Regions from separate parts of the Geobacillus uzenensis genome, predicted to be linked through region 2. Evidence: predicted binding sites of a transcription regulator. Region 2 holds the regulator's gene; the other holds the start of a gene.
What was found. The regulator LexA, encoded in region 2, represses DNA repair genes until DNA is damaged. The targets are predictions, from matches to a motif close to CGAACATATGTTCG.
Positions count from the first base shown of each region.

Region 1: sdhA (succinate dehydrogenase flavoprotein subunit) is a predicted target of LexA. The motif match lies at 2,524-2,537, and genes of this name have one in related genera.

Region 1 covers NZ_NEWL01000002.1:227,527-231,949, reverse strand. Annotated here, with positions in the region: gene sdhB (succinate dehydrogenase iron-sulfur subunit) at 1-700, opposite strand, end outside; gene sdhA (succinate dehydrogenase flavoprotein subunit) at 702-2,459, opposite strand; gene B9L21_RS02635 (succinate dehydrogenase cytochrome b558 subunit) at 2,611-3,219, opposite strand; gene B9L21_RS02630 (YslB family protein) at 3,463-3,915, shown strand; gene uvrC (excinuclease ABC subunit UvrC) at 4,004-4,423, opposite strand, start outside.
Region 2 covers NZ_NEWL01000006.1:461,102-465,524, reverse strand. Annotated here, with positions in the region: gene glnA (type I glutamate--ammonia ligase) at 1-1,140, shown strand, start outside; gene lexA (transcriptional repressor LexA) at 1,203-1,826, opposite strand; gene yneA (cell division suppressor protein YneA) at 1,984-2,289, shown strand; gene B9L21_RS09765 (recombinase family protein) at 2,319-2,969, shown strand; gene B9L21_RS09760 (DUF896 domain-containing protein) at 3,068-3,298, shown strand; gene tkt (transketolase) at 3,421-4,423, shown strand, end outside.

The DNA of each region.
Region 1 (4,423 bases), on a different contig from region 2:
CGGCGATTGACGTCGTCAGCGGAATGCCTTTCGGGCACGACTGCACACAGTTTTGCGAGTTGCCGCAGTTGGCCAAACCGCCGTCGCCCATAATCGCCCGCAGCCGCTCAGCTTTATGCATCGCTCCGGTCGGATGGGCGTTAAACAGCCGCACTTGCGACAGCGGCGCCGGGCCGATAAAGTTCGACTTGCTGTTGACGTTCGGGCACGCTTCAAGACAGACCCCGCACGTCATGCATTTGGACAGCTCGTACGCCCATTGCCGCTTCCGCTCCGGCATGCGCGGACCCGGACCCAAGTCGTACGTTCCGTCGATTGGAATCCATGCTTTGACGCGTTTTAGCGCATCAAACATCCGGCTCCGGTCGATGACCAAGTCGCGGATGACCGGGAACGTGCGCATCGGCTCGAGGCGGATCGGCTGCTCGAGCTGGTCGATCAAGGCCGCACACGCTTGGCGCGGCTTGCCGTTAATCACCATCGAACATGCTCCGCACACTTCTTCCAAACAGTTCATTTCCCAAACGACCGGTGTCGTTTTTTCGCCTTTGGCGTTGACCGGGTTGCGGCGGATTTCCATGAGCGCCGAAATGACGTTCATGTTCGGGCGGTACGGGATGACAAACTCTTCTTCATATGGCGCAGAGTCCGGACGATCTTGGCGCGTAATGATGAATCGAACCGTTTTGTTCTCGCTCATCTTACTTCACTTCCTCTTTCTTTTTGCTGTAGTCGCGTTTGCGCGGCTTGATCAACGAAACATCGATCTCTTCGTAATGGAATGCCGGACCGTCTGGCGTGTAGCGGGCCATCGTCGTTTTCAGCCACTCTTCGTCATTGCGCTCCGGAAACTCCGGTTTGTAGTGCGCTCCGCGGCTTTCGTTGCGATGATACGCGCCGAGCGTGATGACGCGGGCAAGCTGCAGCATGTTGTACAGCTGACGGATAAACGTCGCCCCTTGGTTGCTCCACTTCGCCGTGTCGGTGACGCTGATGTTTTTGTACCGCTCCATCAGCTCTTGAATTTTTTCGTCCGTTTTCAGCAGCCGGTCGTTGTAGCGGACGATCGTCACGTTCGCTGTCATCCATTCGCCGAGCTCTTTATGCAGCACATAGGCGTTTTCCGTACCGTCCATCGACAGAATGTTTTCCCACTTTTCTTGTTCTTGTTTGACATAGCCATCAAACAGCGCCGACGGCAGCGCATCGGCCGATTTTTCAAGACCGCGGATGTAGCGGACCGCGTTCGGGCCGGCGACCATCCCGCCATAAATGGCCGATAAGAGCGAGTTCGCGCCGAGACGGTTGGCGCCATGAATAGAGTAGTCGCACTCACCGGCGGCAAACAGCCCTTTAATGTTTGTCATTTGGTCATAGTCGACCCATAAGCCGCCCATTGAATAGTGAACAGCAGGAAACACTTTCATCGGCACTTTGCGCGGGTCTTCGCCCATGAATTTCTCGTAAATTTCAATAATGCCGCCGAGCTTAATATCCAGCTCTTTCGGATCTTTATGGGAAAGATCCAAATACACCATGTTTTCCCCGTTAATGCCGAGCTTCAAGTCGACGCACACATGGAAAATTTCCCGGGCAGCGATGTCGCGCGGCACTAAGTTTCCGTAAGCCGGGTATTTTTCTTCAAGGAAGTACCACGGTTTTCCGTCTTTGTACGTCCAGACGCGGCCGCCTTCCCCGCGCGCCGATTCGCTCATCAACCGAAGCTTGTCATCGCCCGGAATCGCGGTCGGATGGATTTGGATAAATTCGCCGTTTGCATAATAGACGCCTTGCTGATAGGCGATCGACGCCGCCGAACCGGTATTGATGACCGAGTTCGTCGATTTTCCGAAAATGATCCCCGGTCCGCCGGTCGCCAAAATGACGGCATCGGCAGGAAACGCTTTAATCTCCATGGATCGTAAGTCTTGCGCGACGATGCCGCGGCAAATTTGTTCGTCATCTAAAACGACTCCCAAAAACTCCCAATGCTCATATTTCGTCACAAGCCCAGCCACTTCATGGCGGCGCACTTGCTCGTCAAGCGCATACAAAATTTGCTGGCCGGTCGTTGCCCCGGCGTAAGCCGTGCGGTGGTGCTGCGTTCCCCCGAAACGGCGGAAGTCGAGCAATCCTTCCGGCGTGCGGTTGAACATGACGCCCATCCGGTCAAGCATGTAAATGATCCCCGGCGCTGCCTCGCACATCGCTTTGACCGGGGGCTGGTTCGCCAAAAAGTCGCCGCCGTAGACGGTGTCGTCAAAATGTTCCCACGGCGAGTCGCCTTCCCCTTTCGTATTGACCGCTCCGTTAATGCCGCCTTGGGCACAGACGGAGTGAGAACGCTTTACCGGAACGAGTGAAAACAACTCGACAGGCACTCCTGCTTCGGCGATTTTAATCGTGGCCATCAAGCCGGCCAATCCGCCGCCAACAACGATGATTTTTCCTTTTTTCATGGCTACTCACTCCCTAGAAAATTGCTGCTTTTGCTTCAATGTCCCACGGTTTGCCTCTGTCGATCAAGCGTTCGTTCGACAAACGGCTGCAGCGTGATCCATCAAGAGCCAACGCAGCGGTTCATGTCATCCAACAGCTGAAATCAATTTTTTACGCAAAAGCCAAAATGGCGCGAATGCCGACAATCGAAAGCGCGACAAAGATGATCATCGTAATGTACGTGAACACTTGCTGTGAACGAGGGGATACCGTTAAACCCCAGCTGACGAAGAACGACCATAAACCGTTGGCGAAGTGAAAGACGGTCGACAAAATGCCGATAATATAAAACCAAAGCATAAACGGATTATCGACAATATTGGCCATCATATCATAATTCACTTCAGCGCCAAACGCGGCTTGCACCCTTGTTTCATACACGTGCCAGACGACAAAAATCAATGTGATAATGCCCGTAATCCGCTGAAGCATGAACATCCAGTTGCGGAAATAGCCGTACTGGCGCGTGTTGAATTTGGCTGTAAACGCGATGTAAATGCCGTATACCGCGTGGAACAGCAATGGAAGGAAAATAATGAAAATTTCCAAGAAAATACGGAACGGCAAGTTTGCCATAAACGCAGCCGCCCGGTTAAACGCTTCCGGCCCGCGCGTCGCAAAATGGTTGACGACCAAGTGCTGCACTAAAAACACCCCAACGGGGATAACCCCGAGCAGCGAATGGAGCCGGCGATAATAAAACTCGCGATTCCCTGCCATTATGTAAACCCCCTTTAACGTAAGTAAAAATAAATTCCCCTCGTTACAGGATGGAAATAGAAACGCCTTCCATTTCCATCTTGCATTTGTCACATTCATTGTACTCCCACATTGTACAAGCGTCAAGAAAACATCGCCACAAAATGTTCAAACATTCTCATATTTTCCCTCTCTGAAGAAAGGGAGTGCACGCCGCCGGCAGTTCAGCTATAATGAGGAAATGGATAGAAAGAGGGGAAGACGATGAAACAGCCACGGTTAGAGGAACAGTATGAAACGTTTGGATCGATCACGCTTTCCGCATTTGGCGCTGAGCTGCTCCGCCATTCGCTTCTTCCCGAGCTGCTCGGTAAAGATGGCGCCGCCCTTTTATACTGGGCCGGCAAGCAGCTGGCGCGCCGCTATCCGCTCGCTACAATGGAGGACATCGCCGTCTTTTTTGAGCGGGCTGGCTGGGGGACGCTGTCGGCCGACGAGGAGCGGAAAGATGAACTGCACATCGAGCTGTCCGGTCCGATTGTCTCCGCCCGCCTTTCCTTATACGACAGCTGCACCTTTCAGCTCGAAGCCGGGTTTCTCGCCCAACAAATTGAGCAGCAAAAACGATTCGTCACCGAAGCGGTCGAATTGCCGGCAAAACAGGCAGGCAAGGCGCGCATTTTAGTGAAGTGGGACCGGAAACAAACCATTGATTGATCACCGCTAGTCGTCTATAGTCGAAGCAATGACTTCTCAGCAAGGGCAACAAAGGGCGCCCCGCGCTTACGGGACGCCCTTTTAACCGCTATTCATGCAGCTTCTCGTAAATTTTCTCCGCCACCGCCCGCGGGATGTTCGCCTGTTGCAACTCTTCAATCGTCGCTTCTTTCATCTTTTTCACCGAGCCAAAATAGTTTAATAGCGCCTTTTTCCGTTTTGCTCCGACACCGGGGATGTCATCGAGAACGGAATGGAACATCGTCTTCTGCCGCGTCTGACGGTGGAATGTGACCGCAAACCGGTGCACTTCATCTTGAATGCGCTGCAGCAAATAAAACTCTTGGCTTTGCCGGTCAAGCGGCACGACGGCTGGCGGATCGCCGGCGATGAGCTCCGATGTGCGGTGTTTTTCGTCTTTCGCCAGCCCGGCCAGCGGCACATCGAGGCCGAGCTCGTTTTCCAATACATCCCGCACCGCCGACAAGTGGCCTTTACCGCCGTCGAT
Region 2 (4,423 bases):
TCGGACATGTATTTGTATCCGGATTTGGACACGTTTGTCATCTTCCCGTGGACGTCGGAAAAAGGAAAAGTCGCCCGCTTTATTTGCGACATTTACAATGCGGACGGCACGCCGTTTGAAGGCTGCCCGCGCTACAATTTAAAGCGCGTGTTGAAAGAGATGGAAGCGCTCGGCTTTACGGCGTTCAACTTGGGAGCGGAACCGGAGTTTTTCCTCTTTAAGCTCGATGAAAATGGCCGTCCGACGATGGAACTGAACGACCGCGGCGGCTACTTCGACTTGGCGCCGACCGACTTAGGGGAAAACTGCCGGCGCGATATCGTGCTTGAGCTTGAGGAGATGGGCTTTGAAATTGAAGCGTCGCACCATGAAGTCGCCCCGGGCCAGCACGAGATCGATTTTAAATACGCCCATGCCATCAAAGCATGCGACGACATTCAAACGTTTAAGCTCGTCGTTAAAACGATCGCCCGCAAACATGGGCTGCACGCGACGTTTATGCCGAAGCCGATTTTTGGCATTAACGGTTCGGGAATGCACTGCAACTTGTCGCTGTTCCGCAACAACGAAAACGCCTTTTTTGACCCGAACGGCGATTTGCAGTTGAGCGATACGGCCCGCCAGTTTATCGCCGGCGTGCTGAAGCATGCGCCGAACTTTACAGCGGTGACCAACCCGACGGTCAACTCGTACAAGCGGCTCGTTCCGGGCTATGAGGCGCCATGTTATGTTGCCTGGTCGGCGCGCAACCGCAGCCCGCTTATCCGCATTCCAGCTTCGCGCGGCATGAGCACGCGCATTGAAGTGCGCAGCGTCGATCCGGCGGCGAACCCGTACTTGGCGATGGCTGTGCTGTTGGCAGCCGGGCTTGACGGCATTCGCAACAAGCTCACTCCTCCAGCGCCGGTTGACCGAAACATTTACGTCATGACGAAAGAAGAGCGGCTCGAGGAAGGGATTGTCGATTTGCCGGCAACGCTGATCGAAGCGCTCGACAACTTAAAATCGGACGAGGTGATCGTCCAAGCGCTCGGCAAACATTTATTCGAGCATTTCGTCGAAGCGAAAGAAATCGAGTGGGATATGTATCGGACAACGGTCCATCAATGGGAGTTGGACCAATATATGGAGCTGTACTAATCGAAAAGCTGCCCCGACAAACGGGGCAGCTTTTGTTATGGCGCGCGGCGCCGGCCGGACCCTTAGTCGATCAGGCGATAGACGCCGATCACTTTGCCGAGAATCGTGCAGTCGCGGACGATGATCGGTTCGAGATGGGCGTTTTCCGGCTGCAGGCGGATGTGGTCTTTTTCTTTGAAAAACCGTTTCACTGTTGCTTCGTTTTCCTCCGTCATGGCGACGACGATGTCGCCGTTATTGGCCGACGACTGCTGGCGGACGATCACGTAGTCGCCGTCCAAAATGCCGGCTTCGATCATGCTGTCACCCATCACTTCAAGCATAAACAGCTGTTCCTCGCCGGCCGCGAGCCGTTTCGGCAGCGGGAAATAGTCGTCGATGTTTTCGACGGCAGTGATCGGCTGGCCGGCCGTCACCTTGCCGATCACCGGCACGGAAACGACCTCCTCTTTTTCTCTTTCTTTCGTCAGATCGCTGTCCAAAATTTCAATGGCGCGCGGCTTCGTCGGGTCACGGCGGATGAACCCTTTGCTTTCTAGGCGCGCAAGGTGGCCGTGGACGGTCGAACTCGACGCCAAACCGACTGCTTCCCCGATTTCCCTTACTGACGGGGGATAGCCTTTCGTTTTCACTTCCTGTTTGATAAATTCTAAAATTTGTTGCTGGCGTTTGGACAGTTTCGTCATCCCTTTTCACACCTCTTGCCACATCGTTTGCTTTCATTATAGCATGGGGGGAATAGAAAAACAAACATAAGTTCGAATTTTTTTGTTGACGCAAACAAACGTTCTTGGCTATAATGAAGAAAAAGCGAACACATATTCTAAAAAAAGGGTGGGGGAGATGAAGAAAACGTTGCTGCACTACCTCATTTTTTCATGTTTGCTCACGCTCGTTTTGGCGGGGTTTGTTTATGCCAGCAGCCCGGTTGACAAAAAAGAATACATGACGGTAACGGTCGCTTCCGGCGATACGCTTTGGGGGTTGGCGAAGCAGTATGAGCCGGCGCACGGCTTGTCGCCGGATGAATTTATCCGCTGGGTGGTCGATGTCAATCGTTTGCCGAGCGCGCGCCTCACCGCCGGTGAACAAATCGTCATTCCTGTGTTAAAATCAGAGCAAGACGGCTCATTGGCTGTCAAGCGGTAACAGAAAGAAGGGGGGGATGTGCTTTGGCCATGAAGGCGGTCATTTACTGCCGCGTCAGCACGGATAAAACGGAGCAGGAAACGTCGCTTGTACGGCAGCGCGCCGAACTGGAGAAGCTAGCCAAAGAGTGCGGCTTTGACGTCGTTAAAGTGATCGCCGAGCAGGCGAGCGGCTACGAAGCTGACCGTGACGGGGTGCTCGAGCTGCTTGCGCTTTGTGAAGAAGGGGCGGTCGACGCCTTGCTCATTCAAGATGAAACGCGGCTCGGACGCGGCCATGCGCGCATGGCGGTGCTGCACTGCCTGAAAAAAAGGGGAGTGAAAATATACAGCGCTAGCCACCGCGGGGAGATGCCGCTGTCAGAGGCTGATGAGATGGTGTTGTCGATCATCGCCATCGTCGAGGAGTACCAGCGGAAAATACATAATGCGAAAATTAAGCGCGGCATGCAGCGGGCCATCGCCCGCGGCTACCGTCCGGAGCGGAACTTAACGCGCCGTGGCGAAAACGCCGGGCGCGATCGGATCGAGCTTCCGGTCGAAGAGATCGTCCGCCTGCGCGGGAGCGGCTTGACGTTTGCGGACATCGCCGCGACGCTCCGAAGCTTTGGCTACGCGGCGTCCAAAGCGACTGTCCATCGCCGCTATCAAGAGTATATGGACGAACAGGAACGTCGTTAGGCCGCGCAAGACGGCCAAGGTTTCTCCGTTGCCATTAGCCTGTCCGATCGAATAAGATAAAACAGAATAGCGATGCGACAGATGGGAGAAGATAACCAATGCTTTCGAAACAAAAATTAGCCCGCATCAACGAACTGGCCAAAAAGGCGAAAACGTCCGGCCTGTCGGCGGAAGAAACGATCGAGCAGGCAAAGCTGCGCCGCGAATACATTCAGGCGTTCCGCAAAGCGATGACCGATATGCTTCATACGGTGACGGTCATCGACCCGAACGGCAATGACGTGACGCCAAAAAAATTGAAGGAAAGTCAGCGCCGTCGCCTTCATTAAGCGGCGGGCAAGAAGGGCGGGAGCGCCCTGTTTTTTTCTGACAGTGAAAATATCGTTGTACAAGGAAGTCAATTTTCTATATGATAGTAAGTGACACCATGTTGATGAAAGGGAGGAAAACGATGGCGCATTCGATCGAAGAATTAGCGATTACCACCATTCGAACGCTGTCGATTGACGCGATCGAAAAGGCGAAATCCGGGCACCCCGGCATGCCGATGGGCGCGGCGCCGATGGCGTACACGCTTTGGACGAAATTTATGAACCATAATCCGGCGAACCCAAACTGGTTTAACCGCGACCGGTTTGTCCTGTCAGCGGGACACGGGTCGATGCTGCTTTACAGCTTGCTTCATTTAAGCGGCTACGACGTATCGATGGACGACTTGAAGCAGTTCCGCCAATGGGGAAGCAAAACGCCAGGGCATCCGGAATACGGCCATACGCCGGGAGTGGAAGCGACGACTGGTCCGCTCGGCCAAGGAATCGCAATGGCAGTCGGCATGGCGATGGCCGAACGGCATTTGGCGGCTACATACAACCGCGACGGGTTTGATATAATCGATCATTATACGTACGCCATTTGCGGCGACGGCGATTTAATGGAAGGGGTGGCGAGCGAAGCCGCGTCACTCGCTGGCCATTTGCAGCTTGGCCGCTTGATCGTCCTGTATGACTCGAACGACATCTCCCTAGACGGGGAACTGAATTTGTCGTTCTCAGAAAACGTTGCCCAACGCTTCCAAGCATACGGCTGGCAATATTTGCGCGTCGAAGACGGCAACAACATTGATGAAATCGCCAAAGCGCTTGAAGAGGCGCGGGCTGACCTCAACCGGCCGACGCTCATTGAAGTGAAAACGACGATCGGTTACGGCGCGCCGACAAAAGCGGGCACATCCGGCGTTCACGGCTCTCCGCTCGGCGCTGAAGAGGCGAAACTGACGAAGGAGGCATACCGCTGGACGTTCGCCGAAGATTTCTACGTGCCGGAAGAAGTGTATGCCCATTTCCGGGAAACGGTGCAAGAAGCCGGGGCGAAAAAAGAAGCGGAATGGAACGCACAGCTGGCTGCTTACGAGCAGGCGCATCCAGAGCTGGCCGCCCAGCTGAAGCAGGCGATCG